2 regions of the Bacillus sp. JZ34 genome follow, and region 1 is predicted to be linked to the other one. Evidence: riboswitches for the same ligand, from Rfam matches in the RefSeq annotation. Region 1 holds a riboswitch; the other holds the start of a gene.

Region 1 (11,458 bases):
CCACAAGCCGATGGAGACCGGTTTAGGGAATTCTTCCCGGGCGACTTCGGGCAGATTTTTACCCGTTGCAATTCCGAGCTTAGCAGACAGCGACTGAATCAGCAAAGCCATCATATTTGAAAAAAGAATCACCCATAAAAGCAAGTAGCCGTATTTCGAACCAGCCGCGATATTTGTGGCGAAATTGCCGGGATCAATATAAGCTATAGCCGCGATAAACGCCGGACCCAAAAAAGGGAGCAGCCTTTTGAAGCCTTTGCTTTTTCCATCCAGTGCATCTTGAGCTTCTTTTGATATTTGCGAGTGTTTGGACAAATCGTGACTGACCATTTGATTCACCTAGATTCTCAGTTGTTTTTCCTTGTACATAAAAGTTTCCTTAGTGCAAAAATTATATCATCATCATATGCCCGCGACGATCAATTGTCAACCATAAGATGCTATAGTATATGCGCGAACGGTTTCGCCCAAACAAAAAACCAGCACCGCTTTTGGGCGATGCTGGCCGGATATTATGCCTGAGAACCCATTCTCCCGCGGAAGATTAGGTTTAAAATGAAGACGAGAATTGCGGCTCCGATTATCGCCGGAAAGATGGCGAATCCCGCAATATCAGGCCCCCACGTTCCAAGCAGCCCGTGGCCGATCCAAGCTCCGATAAAGCCGATGACCATGGAGCCGATTATTCCTCCTGGTGCACCATTGCCCCCGATTGCGCCTCCGATTAAACCAATGACAATGGCTACGATTAAAGAAACGAGAAATCCTAACATTGTCTTTCCACCTCTTTCAATTGATTTATATTAAATGTATAGCCCGTCTCGGGCGTCTATAAACGCTTGAAAGCATATTGAAAAAGACGGCTGGCTATTCCTCGAGAAGCGAAGCGCCTGCGATGCCCGGATGCGTCATTTCATACGGATCCAGAATGAGATCCAATTCTTCCTCTGTCAAAACATCATGGAGCAAACACAGCTCGCGCACTGACCGTCCTGTGGCGATCGCTTCTTTTGCAATTCGTGCGGCAGCTTCATAGCCGAGGTGCGGATTGACGGCCGTAATCGTTCCTACGCTTTTTTCGACGAATTCTTTCAGCCTGATCTCATTCGCTTCAATCCCGGTGATGCAGTAATCGGTAAATACACGAAATCCGTTGTTCATGATTTTAATCGACTGCAGCAAATTAAAGACGAGTACGGGCTCCATCACGTTTAACTCAAGCTGCCCCGCCTCTGATGCAAGGCAGATGGTATGATCGTTGCCGATCACCTGAAATGCGATCTGGTTCATCAGTTCAGGCATCACCGGATTCACCTTGCCGGGCATGATGGAGGAGCCGGGCTGGCGGGGAGGCAGCCGGATCTCGGCAAGCCCTGCCCTCGGGCCTGACGCCATTAAACGCAAATCGTTGGCAATTTTGGACATGTTCATCATGCCGACTTTCAATGCAGCCGATACTTCTGTGTAGGCATCCGTGTTTTGTGTGGCATCGACAAGATGGTCAGCGCCTTTCAGCTGATAGCCGCTGATATCTGATAGGTGTTCGACAACGCTTTGAATATATCTCGGATCAGCGTTTAAACCTGTGCCGACTGCGGTTGCTCCCATATTGACTTCATAGAGATGATGCTGAGACTGCTTGATCCGCTGAATATCGCGTTCGATGACCCGGGAATAGGCTTCGAATTCCTGACCGAGCCTGATCGGAACAGCATCCTGAAGATGAGTGCGGCCCATTTTGATAACGGAATCGAACTCCTCCGCTTTTTGGCGGAAGGCATCCAGCATATGTTCCATCGTCGATATAAGCTGTCTTAAGTGATTCAATGTGGCCAGATGAATGGCTGTCGGAAACACATCATTCGTTGATTGGGCCATATTGACATGTGTGTTCGGGCTTAAATGGAAGTAATCACCTTTTTCTTTTCCTAAAAGCTCCAAACCTCTGTTTGCGATAACTTCATTTGTATTCATATTCATTGAAGTGCCGGCGCCGCCTTGAATGGGGTCGACAATAAAATGATCGTGCCAGAGCCCTTCCGCTATTTCGCCGGCCGCTTTTACAATGACTTCGCCGAGCTCTTTATATAAACGTTTAATATCCATATTGGCGAGAGCCGCCGCTTTTTTGACCATTGCCAAAGCTTTAATCAGCTCTTCATCAATCCGGTAGCCTGTAATCGGAAAGTTCTCCACGGCCCTCATGGTTTGTACGCCGTAATAGGCGTCAGCCGGAACTTCTTTTTCGCCTAGAAAATCCTTTTCGATCCTGGTTGCTTTCGTATCCATGGCAAAACCTCCGTAGGTTGTTTCTTATGATGTATTGTGCCTCGATCGGCCGTGTTTTAATTTGCTTTTAAAAAAAGGAAAATCGTCTTCTGATTGGGGCTGTCAAGTAATAAAGAGCCTGTTTTCTCTAATAATATACGCTCATTTGCATGGCAAAAAAATTTAATGGAAAGATATGCAGAAACAGACAAATGGTTATATAGTTATGTTTATGTATTATTAACTTAATTAAATTTCTTTACTTCATTTGTCTTTTTGTAGTAAATTTCCTTATATAAATTTTCGTATGAGAAAGGAAGAGCTGTGATGGGACATGTACTGATGATCAATTTCCCGGGGGAGGGGCACATCAATCCCTCTCTTGGCGTCACAAAGGAGCTGCAAAGACGAGGAGAAAGCATCGTCTATTATGCAGTTGAGGAATACGCTGAAAAAATTAAAAAAACAGGGGCGGAAGTCCGTTTATACCCGGATTTCAGAGAGGCTTTATCACCCGGGAAAGAAAGAGAAAAGATGGACTTTGCCGAGTTGGTATACAATATGTCAGGTAAAGTCGATGAGATCGTTCAGCTCATCTGCCAGGAAGTCAGGGACGAGTCTTATGATTATGTGATATATGACCATCACTTTTTGGCGGGGAAAATCATTGCTGAAATGCTTGGGCTGCCGAGTGTTTCGTTATGTACGACATTTGCAATGGACGAGACGTTCGCAAAAACGTTTACCCTGCAAGGCGACCTTGAAAGCTCGCCGTATTTTGAAAAATTGAAGCAATCCCTTGGCGAATTAAGTGAGCGGTACCCCGTCAGTCTCGACAAGCCGTTTGACATATTCTCCTGTCCGGGGGACATTACGATTGTCTTTACCTCCAGGGAGTTTCAGCCTCATGCCGAGCGATTTGGAAATGACTATTTGTTTGTCGGGCCGTCGATTACGAGCAGACAGGATCCAGGCAGCTTCCCGTTCGCTGAGCTGGAGGGGGAAACCGTCATCGTGATCTCGATGGGCACGATCTTTAATCAGCAAAAAGAGCTGTATCATATGTGTATCGAAGCGTTGAAAGACTTTGACGGCAAGGTGGTTATGGCTGTTGGGAAATCAACGGACCCCGCGGATCTCGGCACCATACCGGATCATTTTATCGTGAGGCCGTATATCCCGCAATTGGAGGTTTTGAAAAAAGCCGATGTATTTGTCACCCACGGCGGCATGAACAGTACAAATGAAGGCCTGTATTTTGATACGCCGCTCATCGTCATTCCGATGGGTGCTGACCAGTTTTTCGTCGCAGCTCAGGTGGAACGGACAGGGGCCGGGATCAAGCTTGATAAAAATGAACTTTCTCCGGCTGTTTTACAAAAAACGATTAAAGATATGCTTGAAAACCGCTCCTATAAAGACGGAGCCGCCAAAATCGGCCGCTCGCTCCGCGATGCCGGGGGCTATCAAAAAGCAGCTGATGCTGTATTGGAGTTGGCGGGGAAAAAAGTAAGACGCTCCAAAAACGGAGCGCCCCGTTAATTCATCCTGATCTTCCGCTCCACACTGCCGTCTTTTTTATGGACGATGACGGCAGTGCCTTTGTTTTCGGCGATTTCTTTCGCCCGTTCGACGGCTTCTGCTTTTGTATCCTTTACTTCGCTGGCCCGCTTGGCGTCTTCGGCTTTGACTGCCCAGCCTTTTTCGTGTTTAATGACATGCTCGCACTTTTCCGCAAGCTCCGGCCTGCTGCTCGAACCGCTGTCACCGCGTACCGTTTCATCAGCTTCCTCCGCATAGGATTTGAGTTCGCTTTTGCTCCTGTTATCCGCCCATTCCTTCGCCTGACTCGTCGCGATCGGAATCGCCCGGCTTTCGTCGTATCCTTCGTCTACCATTGCATTCGCAATTTCAATGGCTTTCTTTTTTACCGGTTTGTCCAAATGTTTCAATGAAGCGGGATAGTCTTCCATTGACCATGGCATTTGATCATTCCTCCTTTTACATAAAGGTTTACCCTCCGGCTGCCGATCAAAAAACACGGATTCATAAAGTGAATCATTGTATACTATAAAAAAACACGATTGAGAGGGCGAACCTTCTGTGCGCAACGATAAAACAGATTTGGAAAACGAACTGAAAAAAATTGAAAAATGGGAAAAAGAACAGCAGAAAGCGTGGTTTTGGGAAAGGATCGGGCGGCTGCCGTTCAAGGTTCTGGACAAGCTTACACCGGCATTCATTCAAGATAAAATCGGTCTCTTGCTCGACGAAATCGGCGGCTTTATTCAAAACGGCGGCCAATATTTGACGTCCGAAAAACATCTGATCCGCCAGTTTCAAAAAAAGCTGCCGGATGAAACGATCGAAACGGTCGAAGATATTCAAAGGGCTCCTTTGGAAGTGATGGATCAAATGTGTGAAAACCTCGGAAAAAACAGGGCGAATACCGCGGCTGTCCAAGGAGCGACAACAGGTGTCGGCGGCTTATTCACGCTTGCCGTCGATATTCCCGCCATCCTCGGCCTTTCATTGAAGACATTACAGGACATCGCGGTGTCTTACGGCTACGATCCTAAAGAAAAAACGGAGCGGATGTTCATTATTAAATGCCTGCAGCTCAGCGCTGCTGATATTGTCGGGAAAAGGGCGATCATTCAGGAACTCAGCCGATACCATCTACAGTCAGGCTCACGGGAAAATATGATTTCGCAAATTCAAGGCTGGCGGGAGGTTGTTTATACATACCGCGATTCTTTCGGATGGAAAAAGCTGTTTCAAATGGTGCCCGTCGCAGGCATCCTCTTTGGCGCAATCTCAAACCGTTCAATGGTGAACGGCGTTGCCGAAACAGGGATGATGATGTATAAAAAGCGGAGGATCATGGAAAGGCTTGCGGAGCTGGACGCCGCAGATACAGAGTGATAAAAAGGCTGCCGTTTGATAACGGCAGCCTTTTTCATGGAGTTACGCTTTTTCCGTAAAGCGAGGCAGTCTGAAGATAATCGCGCATATGCCGCAGACGCCGATCAAAATCGGATAAAAAGAATAAGGAAGAATGCTGACAGGCGATATTTTCACGATTTGTGCAGCTGACAGCATTTGCGCGCCGTAAGGAATCAATCCTTGTACCACACAGGAAAAGATATCGAGGATGCTCGCCGATTTCCTATTGTCGATTCCGTACCGGTCGGATAAATCTTTTGCCAGCGGCCCCGCTGTAATAATGGCAATCGTATTGTTGGCCGTCGCCAGGTTTGCCGCGCTGACAAGGCCGGCAATGCCCGCTTCCGCTCCTTTTTTTGAACGGATTCTCCGTGATACAAATTGAAGGAGAAATGCGATCCCGCCGTTTCGCTTCATCATTTCTGCCATTCCGCCAATCAGAAGCGATAAAATGATTAGTTCGGACATCCCGCCGATGCCTTCGGTGATCGCGGTTAAATACGTATGAAGCGTCAGGCTGCCGTCGGAAATACCGATTACTCCGGCTAACACGATGCCGCCGAAAATAACGGCCATAACATTAAATCCGAGAAGGGCGAATATCAGAACACCGAGATACGGCAGCACCTTTACCCAGCTGTAAGTCCCGGCTTGTGCGGCAGGATGCCCTCCGGCTGAAAACACCATCAGCAGGATGACCGTGGCAACCGCGGCAGGCAGGACGATCAGGAAATTCGTTTTAAACTTGTCCGACATTTTCGTCTTTTGTGTGCGGACAGCGGCAATGGTCGTATCGGAAATAAATGATAAGTTATCACCGAACATCGCGCCCCCCACAACCGCAGCAACCGAATAGGCCGCCGGAACGCCGATTTCGGCGCTGATCCCTGCTGCGATCGGAGCGAGCGCAGCAATCGTTCCGGTTGACGTGCCCATCGACACAGAGATAAACGCAGCGATGATAAATAAACCGGCAACCATAAACTGCCCCGGTACAAACGAAAGCGCAAGATTAACGGTTGATTCAACGGCCCCCATCGCCTTTGCGGCTGATGAAAACGCGCCGGCCAAAATAAAGATCATCACCATGATCATAATATCGGGGTGTCCGGCGCCTTTCGCAAACCACTCCGTCTTTTGGCTGAGCTTCTCCTTACGGTTCATCGCCAGTGAGACAACCGATGCCGCAAGCGCCGCGGCCACGATTGGCAGGCTGTAAAAATCGCCTGTGATCAAGCCTGATCCAACGAATAAACAAACAAATAAAAACAGCGGCAAAAGCCCTGAAGCTTTTCCGTTTTGATTTTGCATGATGTACACCTCTTCTATAGGTTCAAACCGTTTTTTCACCAATATCCAACACTTTAAAAGGCGAACGCTCAAAAGTCAAATGGTAAAATAAGTTCGGGAGAAAATCAAATGAAAGAGGAGTGAAGCTGATGGATCGCAAAACGAGTCTTCTTGAATTGACAAAGGAAGTCACAGAAAAGCATGCCAATTTTTCCGTTTCGGAAGTGAACGACCATTGTATGCGAATTGCTGTTTTGGAGGGCGAATACGTATGGCATTTCCATCCCGGCTCAGATGAGCTGTTTATTGTTTTGGAAGGAGAGCTGTTGATCGACTTTCAGGACCGTCCCACAGAAGTCCTGAAAGCGAACGATTCCCTGCTGATTCCGAAAGGCGTCATTCACCGGACGCGCGCTGATGTAAGGTCGGTTAACCTTTGTATAGAAAAAACTAATGCGGAAACCGTCCCGTTCGCGGAAGGGAATGTGCTGAAGCTGATACGGTGCAAACCAGCCGGACAACAGCTTCATGCATTCAGCGAGGCGCAGGCCAAATGGGCTCCGCTGCAAAACGTCAGCGGATTCATCAGACAGTGGGGCGGATGGATGGAAACAGAAAACGGGCCGGAAGCCCTTGTCCTGGTGCTTTGGAAATCAAAGCGCGATTATTTGAACTTTATGGCCGATCATCATGATGCAATATATGAAAGAACGAATCAGAAAGGTACGTTCGAATCCATCAACATTACCCTGTTTGAAGAGCCTGCCGAGATATCTAAGACGCTGCAGAACAATACGCCGGCTCCGGTACCGGAATGGACGGTAAAAGGCAGCGGATGATTGCATGATTCCCGGACTCTTTCGTGAATGTGCTATTTGTGTTTACGCTTTTTGAAATGTGGAATGTAAAAACCATAACACTTCAAAAGGAGGAATCGAAAATGGCAAACAATAATGACAACAACAAAATGAGCAGGGAAGAAGCAGGCAGAAAAGGCGGAGAAAAAACAAGCCAAAACCATGATAAAGAATTCTACCAAGAGATCGGTCAAAAAGGCGGAGAAGCCACAAGCAAAAATCATGACAAAGAATTCTACCAGGAAATCGGCGAAAAAGGCGGGGAAGCCACAAGCCGTAATCATGACAAAGAATTCTACCAGGAAATCGGTGAAAAAGGCGGAGAAGCCACAAGCCGTAATCATGACAAAGAATTCTACCAGGAAATCGGTGAAAAGGGCGGAGAAGCCACAAGCAAAAACCATGACAAAGAATTCTACCAGGAGATCGGTCAAAAAGGCGGAGAAGCCACAAGCCGAAACCATGACAAGGAGTTCTATCAAGAAAACGGTGAAAAAGGCGGACGCCAAAGAAGAAGCGGTTAATGTACGGTGAAGAGAGGGGCTGACAAACAGTCCCTCTCAGCGTGTCGACAAACCCTCGCATTCGTTGTCAGGCCTGCGCGTCGGTGCTCACGAATTGCAACATTCGCTCCGCCCCAATGCTCGGCCTTCCTAGACTGCAAGGGTTGAGGGTCACGCTGAAAGGATTTTGTCAATAATCTGGAGGGGCTGAACATCAGCCCCTCCTTTTTTATGGAAGATGCCTGCCGCTACCGCACGAGCGCTCATATTAAAATATTATTAATTATTGATCTTCTGAAGAGATTTCCGGTCTGTTTTGTTATATAATTTACAGATGATGCATCAAATTGTAATTATAAAAGTTTGAATGCTAAAAGTTAAGGACTAAAGTACTGGTGGGAGTGTACCGAATGGCAGCGTTGATTAAATTTTTTCAGCATCCTGGGGTCAGGCGTTTTTCAGTTTTTGTTGTATTGGCGGGAGTTTTATATCTGTTCCGCAGCATGATGAATCTCATATTGCTCACATTTATCTTTACGTTTTTGATGAACCGTCTGGAAAATGTGATCCGCGGTTTTTTAAACCGCTTTATTAAAGTCAGCCAGAGACTGATTATTTCCTGTTTGTATGCGGCTCTTGCCATCGCGCTTTCGATCGGCGGTGTGGTCTATTACCCCGTGATCGTCACCCAGATTCAGCAGCTGATCAAACAAGGAAAGTATATTGCTTCTCACCCTGACAGCATTCCTTTTCTCGATATGATCACCGGTATGTTCGGCGATATCAATTTGACATCCTATTTGGAAAAAGGTCTTAACTTTATCTATACATATATCACAGATATTAGCGCGTTTGGCCTGCAGGTGGTTATGTCATTGGTTCTCAGCATGTTCTTATTGATCGAAAAAGACAAGGTCTTGAGCTTAATGGATAAATTTAAGACGAGCAAAATAGCCATTTTCTACGAGGAAATTGCTTACTTTGGTAAAAAATTCACGAGAACGTTCGGAAAGGTGCTTGAGGCTCAGTTTATTATCGCCTCCATCAATTGCGCATTGACGACCATTGCCCTCGCGATTATGGGTTTTCCTCAGCTATTCGGCCTTGCCGTCATGGTGTTTTTCCTCGGGCTGGTTCCGGTCGCAGGCGTTGTGCTCTCCCTTATTCCGTTAAGCATTATCGCCTACAGTATCGGCGGAATCGCTTATATCGTATCACTGGTATTGGTCATCATGATCGTCCATGCGATAGAAGCCTATTTCCTCAATCCGAAACTGATGTCCGCCAAGACGGAGCTGCCGATTTTCTTCACGTTTATCGTGCTGATTTTTTCTGAACATTTCATAGGGATTTGGGGTTTAATTATCGGTATTCCGATATTTGTTTTCCTGCTTGATATCCTTGATGTCACAAGTCAAGAGAAAAGCCGAACAGCGGGCACCCGAAAATAGCATATATTTGTAAATCAGAAAATTTGGTTTACATATTTCGAATTTTCAGGTATAACTGTTATATAACGAAATAGCGCCACACGTTTAATCCTTTAGTAGGAGTGGGGGACCCGATCATTTGGGGTGAATTTTTCTGTTCCCGTGCGAACTGAAAGACGGACATCTCTTCGTCCGAACCCGTCAGCTAACCTCATCAACGTGAAGAGAGTCATGTGGAACCAATTTTAATGGTAAAAGCCCATGGGAGATCTCTCATGGGCTTTTTTTGGAAAGGGGAGATATGTTATATGAAGTTAGCAACAAAAATTATTATCGCTCTATTACTCGGTGCAGCCGTCGGTATTATACTGAACGTCACTTCGCCGGATGTATTTAGCAAGCTTAATACATTTTTATTCGGGCCGCTCGGCACGATCTTCCTCAACTTAATTAAAATGCTCGTTGTACCGATTGTTTTCTTTTCTCTCACTTTAGGGGTAGCAGGACTTGGAGATCCAAAGAAACTGGGCAGAATCGGTGCCAAAACGATTTCTTTCTTTTTAGTTACAACGGCAATTGCTATTATTATCGGACTTATTTTAGCGTTGGTCATCAAACCGGGAACCATCGGAACGTATGATACAAGCGCAGCGGAATATTCAGCTGAGAAGGCGCCGAGCATTGCCGAAACGCTTTTGAATATCATTCCGACAAACCCGGTTCAGGCAATGGCTGAAGGAAATATGCTGCAAATCATTGCTTTCTCCATTTTGGTCGGTCTCGGAATTACGATGCTCGGCAAAAAAGCGGACGCTCTTCTCAAAGTGGTTGAACAAGGTAACGATCTAATGATGTATCTCGTCAATCTCGTCATGAAGTTCGCACCGTACGGTACGTTCGGCTTGATTGCCGGGGCAATCGGAAGTCAAGGATGGGACGCCATTAAAGCAATGGGGCTTTATATGATCGTCGTCATTCTGGCGCTGTTCATCCACACCATCGTCACATACGGCTCAGCGATTGCGTTTTTGGCAAAGCGGAACCCGTTCACATTCTTTAAAGATTTTTCAGAGGTTATGCTTGTTGCCTTCAGTACGTCAAGCAGCAACGCGACGCTTCCGGTTTCGATGGATGTCGCTCAAAGAAAGCTGAAAGTGCCAGAGCCGATCTCAAGCTTTGTTCAGCCGCTTGGAGCTACGATCAACATGGATGGCACGGCGATTATGCAAGGGGTAGCGACGGTCTTTATCGCTCAGGTGTACGGCAATGACCTGTCACTGACACAGCTGTTGATGGTTGTTCTCACCGCAGTGCTTGCCAGCATTGGAACAGCGGGTGTTCCGGGTGTCGGACTGATTATGCTCGCCATGGTTCTTCAAACAGTTGGCCTTCCAGTTGAAGGAATTGCGCTAATATTGGGAATTGACCGACTTCTAGACATGATTCGTACGGCTGTCAATACAACAGGTGATGCAGCATGCGCAGTCATCGTCACCGAAACGGAAAAGAAACACGGCAAAATCGAAGCCCCTCATAGTGAAGTGTCCGTGTAACTCAAAAATGATATAATCAAACAGTGCCTTTTCGGCACTGTTTATTTTTTTGGGAAAGAGGAGGGGGCTATGACAAAGCAGCCTGTTTTACATATAGAAAATGTTGATAAAATCATAGACGGCAAAACGATATTGAAGGATATCCGCTTAACGGCGGATGAAGGGGAGATCATCGGCCTGCTTGGTCCGAACGGATCAGGAAAAACGACCCTCATCAAATTGATTACCGGGTTAATTAAAATGAAGAGCGGATCAATTGTCATAAACGGCTTTCCGATTGACCGCCAATTTGAAAAAGCGATCCGGTCGGTCGGAGCCATCGTTGAAAATCCTGAATTTTATCCGTATCTGACAGGCTATGAAAATCTGAAACACTATGCAAATATGCACGCTGGAATCGGTCGGGATAGACTGGCGGAAGTGATCAGCAGGGTCGGGCTAGAAGATGCCGCAGAAGACAAGGTCAAAACATACTCGCTCGGAATGAAACAGCGCCTCGGTATTGCCCAGGCGATTCTTCACCGGCCGAAGCTGCTGATTTTGGATGAGCCGACAAACGGATTGGACCCGGCGGGAATGAAAGATTTCCGCGAACACTTGCGTGAGCTTGC
Region 2 (11,458 bases), 2.0 Mb from region 1:
AGCGTCTCCCATTGCCCGATTTTATCCCGTTCTGTCGGGGCCAGCTGCTCCTTTGACGTGCGCGACACGTTTAAAACGAGCAGATCGGCCTTCAGGCGGCTTGCGATTCTCCACCCGCGCCGAATCAGTTTTTCGGCATTTTTTCCGTGCTGGACGCACACCAAAATCTTTTCATTCGTTCCCCTCGGCCGGAGGCTGCCGTTCGTCCGCTCCAGACGATCATCCACATCATCTGCAACTTCTCGCAAGGCGAGCTCTCTCAACGCAGCTAAATTATTTTTCGTAAAAAAATGGGTTAAAGCCTGTTGAATCTTATGTTTTTCATATACCTTTCCTTCCTGAAGCCGCTTTTGCAATGTTTCCGGAGTGACGTCAATCAAGATGACTTCATTCGCCAATTCCAATACGCGGTCCGGGATCCGTTCTCTCACTTTCACCCCGGTGACGTGTTGAACGATATCATGGACGCTTTCGATATGCTGGATATTGACGGCGGACAGCACGTTGATGCCTTCCTGTAAAATATCTTCAACGTCCATGTACCGCTTTTCATTTTTCGAACCTGGCACATTGGTGTGAGCCAGTTCATCGACAAGCACAAGGTCTGGCTTCCGGTTAATAATCGCATCGACATCCATTTCTCCCATCGTTATCCCTTTATATGAAATGTTTCGTTTTGGAATGACTTCTAAACCTTTGACGAGTGCGGCCGTGTCTTTTCGATGATGCGTTTCGACAAGGCCGATCACGGCATCGATCCCTTCACGCTTTAAATCGTGCGCTTCCTGGAGCATCCGATACGTTTTTCCGACTCCCGGCGCAGAACCGATATAAATGGTCCAATGCCCTCTTTTCAGCTGTTCAATTTCGGCCAGCAGTTCTCCCGGCGTCTTCCTTCGATAATCACGGGTGTTTTTTGTCCGCATTGCAGCATCTCCGTTTTCTTATCAAGTTTGTTTTTCCCGGTGTCGTATGATCAGACACCGGGCAGCATTCTACTTCAGTTTTTCTTTTAAATCGATATTGAGAAGTAGCACGTTGACGCGCGGTTCACTTAAGAAGTCGCTTTTGGTATGCTGATGAACAAGCTGCACAAGCTCTTTCTCCGGCAGTCCTGTCAGACGGCTGATTCTCGGAATTTGCGCCATCGCCCCGTCGGGACTGATATCAGGGTCTAATCCCGAAGCGGAGTTCGTGACTAAATCGACCGGCAGTTTACTGATAGGAACATCAGGGTTTTCCTCCTTCCACTTTTCAATCGATGCTTTCATCCGTTTCAGCAAATCGGGATTTGACGGCGCTTCGTTTGGCGATCCAGATCCTGCGGCATCATACTTGATGCTGGATTCCCTTCCTTGAAAGAGCCGCGGGTCTCTAAACCGCTGGCCAATGAGTTCAGAGCCGATCACATTCCCCTGCCGGTCATACACAAGACTTCCATTTGACTTTCCAGGCATGGCAGCCTGTGAAATCCCTGTCAGCGCGAGCGGATATCCAAGCCCGCAAACCAGCATTAACAGCAGGCTGATTCTGAAGATTACTCCGATTTCTTTCATGACGATTCCTCCTTACAACATAATCTGAAGCAGCATATCGATCAGCTTGATTCCGATGAAAGGGACGATGACGCCGCCGAGGCCATAGATCAATAAATTGCGGGCCAGCAAAGCATTTGAGCTCATCGGTTTATAAGCAATTCCTTTCATGGCTAAAGGCACAAGAAGCGGGATGATCAGCGCGTTAAATATCAGCGCAGATAAGATTGCTGAAATCGGCGAACCAAGCCTCATGATGTTCAGCGCGTTCATCTCGGGAATCGCCAGCATAAACATCGCCGGGATGATGGCAAAATATTTGGCGATATCGTTTGCGATGCTGAACGTAGTCAAGGCGCCGCGCGTCATAAGCAGCTGCTTTCCGATCGAGACGACTTCAATGATTTTTGTCGGATTCGAATCAAGGTCCACCATATTCGCTGCTTCCTTGGCAGCTGTTGTGCCGCTGTTCATGGCAAGCCCGACATCAGCCTGCGCAAGTGCGGGCGCGTCATTGGTTCCGTCGCCCGTCATGGCGACAAGCTTTCCTTCAGATTGTTCGCGCTTGATCACATTAATCTTGTCTTCGGGCTTGCTTTCGGCAATAAAGTCATCAACGCCCGCTTCCCTTGCGATCGTAGCGGCCGTTAACGGATTGTCGCCTGTGCACATCACCGTTTTGATCCCCATTTTGCGAAGCTCGGCAAAGCGCTCTTTCATGCCCGGTTTAACGGTGTCTTTTAAATAGATCAAACCGAAGATTGTTCCGTCTGCCGCTACAGCCAGCGGTGTTCCGCCTTCTTTCGAAATCCGTTCGCTTTCCAGATCGAGATTCGAAGGTATCGTTCCGCCATTGTTGATCACCCACTTTTTCACGGCATCGACAGCGCCTTTGCGAATGTGCCTTCCGTCGGGCAGGTTCACGCCGCTCATTCTCGTTTCCGCCTTGAATTCAATCGGTTCTCCTGCTTCAGCAACGGACGAGTCATAATGAATCGAGAGTTTATCAGCGAGTTCGATGACTGAGCGTCCTTCCGGTGTTTCGTCATGGATGGAGCCAAGCGCCGCATATTCACCAACGGTTTGAAGCGATTCATCTCCGACAGGAACAAATTCCCCGGCCATCCGGTTTCCAAAAGTGATCGTCCCTGTTTTATCAAGAACAATCGTGTTAATGTCGCCCGCAGCCTCGACAGCTTTCCCCGACATCGCCAGAACGTTGAAGCGGGTCACGCGATCCATTCCCGCAATCCCGATGGCTGACAGGAGCCCGCCGATCGTCGTCGGTATAAGACAGACAAGCAGGGCAATCAAGACGGCGGGATCAATTTGAAAACCGAGATAGGACGTAAAAAACGGGAGTGTCGCAACAACGATCAGAAAAATCAGCGTTAAGCTCGTTAAAACCGTATTCAACGCGATTTCATTCGGCGTTTTTTGCCTTTCAGCCCCTTCGACTAAAGCGATCATCTGATCGAGGAACGTTTCACCCGGATCACTCGTGATCTTGACTTTAATCGAATCGCTGACGACCCGGGTGCCTCCCGTAACAGAGCTGAAATCACCGCCTGCTTCCTTTATGACCGGAGCAGACTCTCCCGTGATGGCCGATTCGTCTACTGATGCGAGACCCGCGATGACTTCACCGTCGCCAGGTATCATTTCTCCCTGGGAGACGATGACGATGTCCCCCTTTCTAAGCTCGGCAGACGCTACCTTCTCAATGCGGTCATCCATTACTTTATTGGCCGAAACCCCTTTTTTCGTCTGTTTTAAAGAATCGGCCTGCGCCTTTCCTCTTCCTTCAGCCAGCGCTTCGGCGAAATTCGCGAATAACACGGTGATCAGCAAAATGAAAGAAACCGCCGGATTGAACCAGGGAGCCGCCGTACTGCCGAAAAACCGGGGAAACACGGAAAGCAGAACCGTTATGAAAAATCCGACTTCTACGACAAACATAATCGGATTTTTGATTATAGTTCGCGGATCTAATTTTAAAAAGGCATGTTTGACCGCATCTTTGATGATCGTGTCGTTCATCGTTTGCTTTGTTGTGTGAACGGCATCCGGTGTGGCCTGTTGACTGGAATGATGCAAATCGTTCATGAGTAAAGCCCCCTTATCGTAATGTTAAATATTCTGCGGCCGGTCCCAACACAAGCACCGGAAAGAATGTTAAAGCCCCGACGATCAGGATCGAAGCGATAAAAATCCCGCTGAACAGGCTTGAATCGGTGCGAAATGTTCCGATTGTTTCCGGAACGGTTTGCTTTTTCAAAAGTGACCCCGCAACTGCGAGCAGTGTGACAATTGAGAAATAACGGCCGATAAACATCACAATTCCCGTTGTTATATTCCAAAAAGGCGACGCGTCTCCGAGCCCTTCAAATCCTGAACCGTTATTCGCGGCTGAAGACGTATATTCGTATAAAATCTGGCTGATCCCGTGAAATCCGGGATTTGAAATTGCAGCCTGACCCGCTTGCGTCATGACGGCAAGCGCTGACGCCCCTAAGATTAACAAAGGATGAATCAGCAGAGTAACGGCTAAAAGCTTCATTTCTTTTCCTTCAATTTTTTTGCCTAAAAACTCAGGCGTTCTTCCGACCATTAAGCCCGACAGAAAAACCGCAACCATCGCGTATAGAAGCATGTTCATCAATCCGGCGCCTATTCCGCCAAACACCGTGTTCAGCATCATATTAAGCAATGCCAAAAGACCCGTTAGTGGCGTGAGCGTGTCGTGCATCGTATTGACAGCTCCTGTCTCGCTCGCGGTGGTAACCATCGCATAAAAAGCTGAATTCAATGTTCCAAACCGCACTTCCTTACCTTCCATGCTGCCTTCTGTGTGCTCGATTCCGAGCTGATTGATGACGGGATTGCCTTGCGATTCCGCCATGAAAGCTGCCCCGGCTGAAAGCAAAAACAAAAGACCTGCGGATACAAAAAGAATGCGGCCTTGCTTCAGATTCCCAACCATTTTCCCATACGTAAACGGCAGTGAGATGGTAATCAAGAGCATTAATAAAATTTGAATCGCATTGCTCCATCCATTCGGATTTTCAAATGGATGAGAAGAGTTGACGCCAAAATACCCCCCGCCGTTGTTCCCCAGCTCTTTGATGGATAAAAAGGACGCCACCGGCCCCCGAACAATGGACTGCTCACCTCCGCTCACCGTATGGGCTGTCACGGAACCGTCAAGCGTCTGCGGTACGCCTAGGGCGACGAAAACAAGCGACACCACAACTGTGATCGGCAGTAAAATCCGCGTGATCGAACGGACCAAATCGACAAAAAAGTTGCCGAACGGTTTCCCGGCGAGCCCCCGAATCATCGCAACCGCGGCTGCCAGCGCCGTAGCGGGAGCGGCAAACATTAAAAAGGTGATCGCAATCATCTGCGAAAGCATGGACAGACCGCTTTCGCCGCTGTAATGCTGCAAATTTGTATTCGTCATAAAACTGACTGCCGTATTAAAAGCCAGTGTGGGTTCCATTCCCGCGACCTTTTCAGGATTTAAAGGCAGTACACCCTGCAGACGAAAAACGAGATAAACGATGAAAATCATCGCCGTATTCGTGAGAACCAGCGCGGCGGCGTATTTCTTCCACGATTGGTTTTCTCCTTTTACTCCGCCCAGCTCCAGCAGCAAGCGTTCCGCCGGAAGGAAAAACCGGTCGATTTTGGACGGGGCGCCGTCAAATACCTTCGCTATGTAAAGCCCCATTGGTTTGGCTGCCAGCAATGCGGCAAGCAGGATAAAACAGATGGATATGAGCGACGTCATTTCAATACCCCCAATTTGTGTACAATTAAAATTTCTCAGGATTCAATAAAGCATAAGTCAAATAGACAAACATGGCGGCTGCTCCCGCTGCCAATAGCGCCATGGCAATCACTCCTTTCACATTTATGATTGATCAGCGGTTTTCCCCACCCATCTCAGCAACAGAAACATCATCCCCGCTAAAAATGCGACAATGGCCAGCATCACGATATCCAGCACTCCGCTCACCTCCTTTCATGTTTTTTGCACGAAAAAAAGCCGCAAGAGAACAAACCTCTTACGGCTTTTTTGGGCACAGTTAAGAAACCGTGCTTTATGCACGTTTTTTGGTTCTCTTTAAACGCTTGCGAGGTTAGCTGTCGGATTCAGGTGCAAAGAGTCACCTTACCTTGAAAAGGATTCACCCCAAGTGGCAGCGCCACAAAAAATTGGTTCCCCCGCTTCCAATTGGAATTCAGCGGTTACGTTAATTGGAAATTTTATTCAGTTTTTTGATGAGATTTATATTACGCCCGTTCAATCATCGTGTAAAGTTTCATAAATGATCAAATTTCCTCGTTTATCAATTTTATAACCTTTTTTACACAGTTTATGACTTATTACCTTCTATTTTCTCTTAATATCTCGTTTTCTCTTTCATGTTATGGCTTTTACCTGTGAAAAACGGCGGATAAAAAATGTGTCGAAGCCCCGCTCGGAAATTCGAACGGGGCCGTTTTTTGTTAAAAGTCAAAGTTATCAGGATCAGGACCGACACGGGTGTTTTCATTCAGCCCGTCAATTTGCTTCATTTCCTCGAGGGTCAGTTCAAAATCAAATACGTCCGCGTTTTGGGCAATTCGCTCCGCTTTTGTCGACTTTGGAATGGTGATGACTCCGTTTTGCAAATCCCAGCGTAAAATGACTTGAGCAGGTGTCTTGCCGTGCTTGTCCGCGATATCTTTCAGCAGCGGGTGGCTGAGCAATTGGCCTTGCATCAGCGGCGACCATGCTTGAAGCTGGATGCTGTGCGAACGGCAAAACGCTTGCAGCTCTTTCTGCGTGAGCCGCGGGTGATACTCGACCTGGTCGATCACCGGTTTGACGGCGGCATCTTTCAGCAAGTCTTCCAGATGGTGAACGTGAAAATTGCTGACGCCGATTGCTTTTACGCGCCCTTGTTCATAAAGAGTTTCAAGGGCTTTCCACGCCGCTTTATAGCGCCCTTCAACAGGCCAGTGGATCAGGTATAAATCCAGGTAATCGAGCCCGAGCTTTTCGAGACTCGCTTCGTAGGCTGCAATCGTTTCGTCATAGCCTAAATCGTCATTCCAGACCTTTGACGTTACAAACAAGTCTTCTCTAGAAATTCCGGCTTCTTTCAACCCTTCGCGAATTCCTTGGCCAACCCCTTCTTCATTTCCGTAGATGGCTGCCGTATCGATACTGCGGTAGCCGTGCTTGATTGCCGTTTTTACGGCTTGCACCAGTTCGGGCCCTTCCTCTACTTTAAACACGCCTAGTCCAAACCAGGGCATGTCCGTCCCGTTATTCAATGTGATTCGATCTTGCAGATTTTTTACCGTCATCTAATTGGCCTCCTCATATTTTTGTATACATCATGCGCAGTTTTTCTTTAAAGCTTGATTTTGTTTTTGGTCATTTCGTTCCAGCGCCCTGCTCCAGCCCGTCAGCGCGACGGCGCCGAGCACCATCAAAGCTCCGGCCCATGGAGTGTGAATCAAACCGATCGACTGTGTGATGGCGCCTCCTGTATAAGATCCGATCGCGATCCCGGCGTTGAATGCAGCGATATTGACAGCTGATGCGACATCTACCGCCCCCGGAACAAACCGTTCAGCCAGAATTACCACATAGGACTGGAGCCCGGGGACATTCATAAATGCTAAAAATCCCATCAGCATGATGACGATAAAGCCCGCTGCCTGATAAGGAGCAGCCGCCGTTAAGATGAGAAGCACAACCGCTTGGGCGATGAACATATAGAATAATGCAGTAAGCGGTTTTTGGTTGGCCGCTTTACCTCCGATGATATTTCCGAGCGCGACGGCAATGCCGTAAGCAAGCAAAATGACGGCAACAGCTTCCTGTTTAAAACCTGTCACATGCTGAAGCAGCGGGGATAAATACGTAAAGACAACAAATGTTCCTCCATAACCAAGCGCCGTAATGATGAATAAAAGCAGCAGACGGCCATTGGTTACAAGTTTCAATTGGCTCTTGAAAGACGTTCGGACGCCTTTCGGCAAATCGGCCGGAACAAGAAAGCTGTTGGCGATAAACGCCAGTGCGCCGATAGCGACGATCGCCGCAAAAGCAATCCGCCAGCCGAACAGCTGACCGAGGAACGTGCCGATGGGAACTCCGGTAATCATCGCAATCGTCAGACCGGTAAACATAATTGATATCGCTCCGGCTCTTTTATCCGCCGGGACCAGGCTTGCCGCAATCGTTGAACCGATTGACATAAATACGCCATGAGAAAACGCGGAAATCACGCGGGCGGTTAATAAAACACCGATGCTTCCGGCACATGCCGCAAGCCCGTTTCCGATCATAAAAATAATCATAATCACAAGCAACAGCGCTTTTCTCGGCATACTCGATGTGACAGACGTCAATACGGGTGCGCCGACTGTCACGCCCAAAGCGTATAACGATACAGTCAGCCCCGCGGTCGTCACTGAAATGTTCATGTCATCAGCAATTAAAGGCAGAAGCCCCACGCTGATGAATTCGGTTGTTCCGATGGCAAATGCGCTGGCCGCCAAGGCTAAAAGCGCTAATGTACTGCGTTTTTTATCATGAACAGAAGTCATTCTTTTTCCCCCTTTCGTTTTTAATGTATAGCAAATGTCTGCCGGCAAATGATATTATGGTACATATCATCTATAAAAAAAAGTACGCACTTTTAAGTGCGATAGGAACCAAAAAGTTAGATAGGTACTTTTCGGTTCCTATGGTTTGGAGGAGAACATGAAGCCGAAAAAGTACAATATATCTGTCGAAGCTACACTTGAAGTAATTGGAGGTAAATGGAAATGTGTGATTTTGTGCCATTTGACGCACGGCAAAAAACGCACGAGCGAGCTGAAGCGGCTGATGCCGAACATTACGCAGAAAATGCTGACCCAGCAGCTGCGCGAACTGGAGGAGGACGGCGTCATCAATCGGCTCGTGTACCAGCAGGTGCCGCCGAAGGTCGAATACGAACTCAGCGAATACGGATGGACGCTTAAAGACATATTGGATTCATTGTGCGCCTGGGGAGAAACACATATTACGAAAGTGTATGGAGACAAATTTGCCGTTTTGGAGGACAGCGTGCTGAATGAACAATTAAAGGAAACATAATAAATAGATGGAGGTCAGGATGGGAAAATGGTTTCTTTCCGGGGGCGGAGATGCGCACCAAACTGAACGGCTGGATCGACATTTTGCCGGGAGCCTCTGCCCGCATAAGCCTTTGTTGTATATTCCGATTGCCATGGACGCCGACAGGTATGATGAAGGCTTCGATTGGATCAGCCGGCTCTTTCACCCGCTCGGCGTTAAAAATATCGTGATGTGGACGGATGTCAAAGGCAAAACCGTGCACGATTTAGACGCATTTTCTGCCGTATATATTGGCGGAGGAAATACGTTTCGTCTGCTCAAACAATTCATTGAATCACATTTTATCGAGGTGTTAAAGCGCTATGCCGAAAGCGGCGGCGTCATTTACGGCGGAAGCGCAGGCGCCGTCATTCTCGGAAAGAACATCATGACTTGCTCTTATATGGACCGCAATGCTTGCGGATTGCGCGATTTTAACGGATTAAAGCTTCTGGGAGACTATGCGGTTTGGTGTCACTACAAGGTTGAACATGATCCGCTGATTAAAAGGTATAGGCATGCCTTTGACACTCCCGTCATCGCCTTGCCGGAAGAAACGGGAATCGCCGCAAGCATTTCAGACATCCGGGTCATCGGAACAAAGCCTGCCCGGATTTTTAATGAAGACGGCGCGGTATTCGTTTCAGATCAATTTGTTTTATAAAGCAAAAAACGCTTCGGCTCATCGGCGAAGCGTTTTTCTTGTTTTTGCGGCTGCAAGCCGTTTGACCAGGCTTTCCGTCAGAAAAAACACGGTGAGACTCAAACCCAGCAAAACAGAAAAATTTGACATCAACGGCTCACGATCAACATATTCAAAAGCATGATGCACAAAAAGTATCACAGCCCAGAAAATGATAGCCGCACGGCAAGCTGTGTCTGCGGCTTTTTTCCTTTTGGGTCTGCATACATGACAGCGCCTCCCAAGGAGACTCTCACGCCCCAATCTGCTGATTTCCTTCGCACTTACTGTGTTTTGATTTCCTCTTCCGTTTCATAAAACCGAGCCAGCTCCACAATCATCGCTCCCATTCGTTCGAGGCCGGGAGCGAGCAGGCGTTCAACTCCTTCTTCTCTTAAAGCTTCTGCCGTCACTTTTCCGACAGCGGCTGCCAACACGCTGTCTTGAAAAGATTGGACCATTTTCTCCGCATAGCCGTTTTCTTTCGCAAAATGAAAAAGCGAGCGGACTTGGACGGCTGTTGTAAAGCAAACCGCATCCACTTCACGGTTGATGACCTCGCTGCACAATAAAGCGACGGTTTCCCGGTCCGGTGCAACATGGCGATACGGCAGAAGCGGAAAAACAGCTGCACCTTTCTCTTCCAAAAACTGAAGCAGTGACGGTGCGTTTTCGCCGTGAAGCTGTACCATCACCCGTTTCCCGGAAAAATCATGGGATTGAAGCGAGTCGATCAGTCCTTTGGTGGTGCCGTCTTCATCCGCCGCAACCGGCGTAATGCCGAGCTTTTTTAATGCGGCGATTGTTTTGTAGCCTCTCGATGCCGCCTTCGCCCCGCGGATCGCTTGTAAATAGCGCTCACCGATCCCCAGTTTATCAGCTAGGTTGACAAGCGTCTCCGTCCCGATTCCTGTCGTAAAAATCACCCAGTCGGCTCCCGTTTCAACAAAGGCTCGCAAATCAGGACCTACTTCTTTTTCGGCCAAAAACACGGTACCCTGAAGGGAACGTACGACGGGAACCCCGCCTTGCTTTTTGATTAATGTGCTCATTTCATCCGTTTTTCGCGATGCTCCGATGGCAATTCTTCTGCCGTTCAATCCTTTTCCCAATCCAATCCCTCTTTTCCGTATCTGTTTCTATCAATGTAATGGTTTACTATCATCTTCCAAATGAGATATGATTGAATTATCAAAAAATAACAGGAGGTTTTTCAATGCATTCTCAATTTGAAACCCGAGCCGAGCATTTGACGAAACATGCCCGTTTTTTCGAGTATACCACTGCCTCTGACCCGATTGGAAGCGGAATAATCAGTCCGATTCCTGTGAAAGAGTTCGGACCTGAATTGTATGAAACAGGTGAAACGCGGATCATCCCGCTGGACATCTCAGAAGAACTGAAGACGGAATATCCCGCTTCAAGCCCTTCCCTTCTCGCCCACTTCATCAAGATTCGTTCGGGCGACACGATTCACACCGCCCCCCGCGCGACAAGCGAACTATATTACATTGTCAGCGGCGCAGGGCGTACCGAAGCGGGCGAAGATACGATTCACTGGCAGAAAGGCGATTTTTTGACTTTGCCTGCCGGTTCAAGCAGCCAGCATACCGCAGCAGAAGATGCAGCCATTTATTACATCACCGATTCACCTCTCCTGCATTATTTGGGCGTAAAGCCGTCGGAATCCCGCTTTCAACCAACCATCTACACCGCTGAACAGGCAAAAGCAAAATTGGCTGAAGCGGCCGCCGCTCCTGACGCCCGTTTCCGAAACCGTATTTCCGTTCTTTTAAACAATGATATATTCGATCAAACGCTGACGATCACCCATGTATTGTGGGCGATGTTCGGCATCGTGCCTCCCGGCTCCAATCAAGCGCCCCACAGCCACAAGTCGGTGGCTCTCGATTTTGTCGCCTATGCCGCACCAGGGACGTACACATTAGTCGGAAGCAAAATCGATCCGGCCACAAAGGAAATCATCGATCCGAAACGGATTGACTGGGTAACCGGAAAAGCCTTCATTACACCGCCGGGATTATGGCATTCCCACCATAATGAGTCAGGTGA

The links. Region 1 has a riboswitch for cyclic di-AMP ahead of M1D90_RS19450 (dicarboxylate/amino acid:cation symporter). Riboswitches for the same ligand answer to the same signal wherever they lie in the genome.
Region 2: another riboswitch for cyclic di-AMP. It lies ahead of kdpF (K(+)-transporting ATPase subunit F); the one in region 1 lies ahead of M1D90_RS19450 (dicarboxylate/amino acid:cation symporter).

Annotation. Positions count from the first base shown of each region.
Region 1 covers NZ_CP096403.1:3,816,568-3,828,025, reverse strand. Annotated here, with positions in the region: gene M1D90_RS19505 (Nramp family divalent metal transporter) at 1-330, opposite strand, end outside; gene M1D90_RS19500 (GlsB/YeaQ/YmgE family stress response membrane protein) at 513-773, opposite strand; gene aspA (aspartate ammonia-lyase) at 868-2,289, opposite strand; gene M1D90_RS19490 (macrolide family glycosyltransferase) at 2,596-3,810, shown strand; gene M1D90_RS19485 (DUF2188 domain-containing protein) at 3,807-4,253, opposite strand; gene M1D90_RS19480 (EcsC family protein) at 4,372-5,193, shown strand; gene M1D90_RS19475 (Na+/H+ antiporter NhaC family protein) at 5,236-6,525, opposite strand; partial or broken gene M1D90_RS19470 (cupin domain-containing protein) at 6,654-6,983, shown strand; gene M1D90_RS19465 (YdbC family protein) at 6,990-7,343, shown strand; gene gsiB (glucose starvation-inducible protein GsiB) at 7,445-7,885, shown strand; gene M1D90_RS19455 (AI-2E family transporter) at 8,275-9,315, shown strand; cyclic di-AMP (ydaO/yuaA leader) riboswitch at 9,387-9,528, shown strand; gene M1D90_RS19450 (dicarboxylate/amino acid:cation symporter) at 9,603-10,847, shown strand; gene M1D90_RS19445 (ABC transporter ATP-binding protein) at 10,917-11,458, shown strand, end outside.
Region 2 covers NZ_CP096403.1:1,453,533-1,464,990, reverse strand. Annotated here, with positions in the region: gene kdpDN (KdpD-like non-kinase potassium sensor) at 1-926, opposite strand, end outside; gene kdpC (potassium-transporting ATPase subunit KdpC) at 996-1,556, opposite strand; gene kdpB (potassium-transporting ATPase subunit KdpB) at 1,569-3,641, opposite strand; gene kdpA (potassium-transporting ATPase subunit KdpA) at 3,655-5,328, opposite strand; gene kdpF (K(+)-transporting ATPase subunit F) at 5,354-5,401, opposite strand; cyclic di-AMP (ydaO/yuaA leader) riboswitch at 5,656-5,798, opposite strand; gene M1D90_RS07360 (aldo/keto reductase) at 6,051-6,896, opposite strand; gene M1D90_RS07355 (MFS transporter) at 6,927-8,147, opposite strand; gene M1D90_RS07350 (winged helix-turn-helix transcriptional regulator) at 8,305-8,682, shown strand; gene M1D90_RS07345 (peptidase E) at 8,702-9,367, shown strand; gene M1D90_RS07340 (uroporphyrinogen-III synthase) at 9,670-10,497, opposite strand; gene M1D90_RS07335 (cupin domain-containing protein) at 10,602-11,458, shown strand, end outside.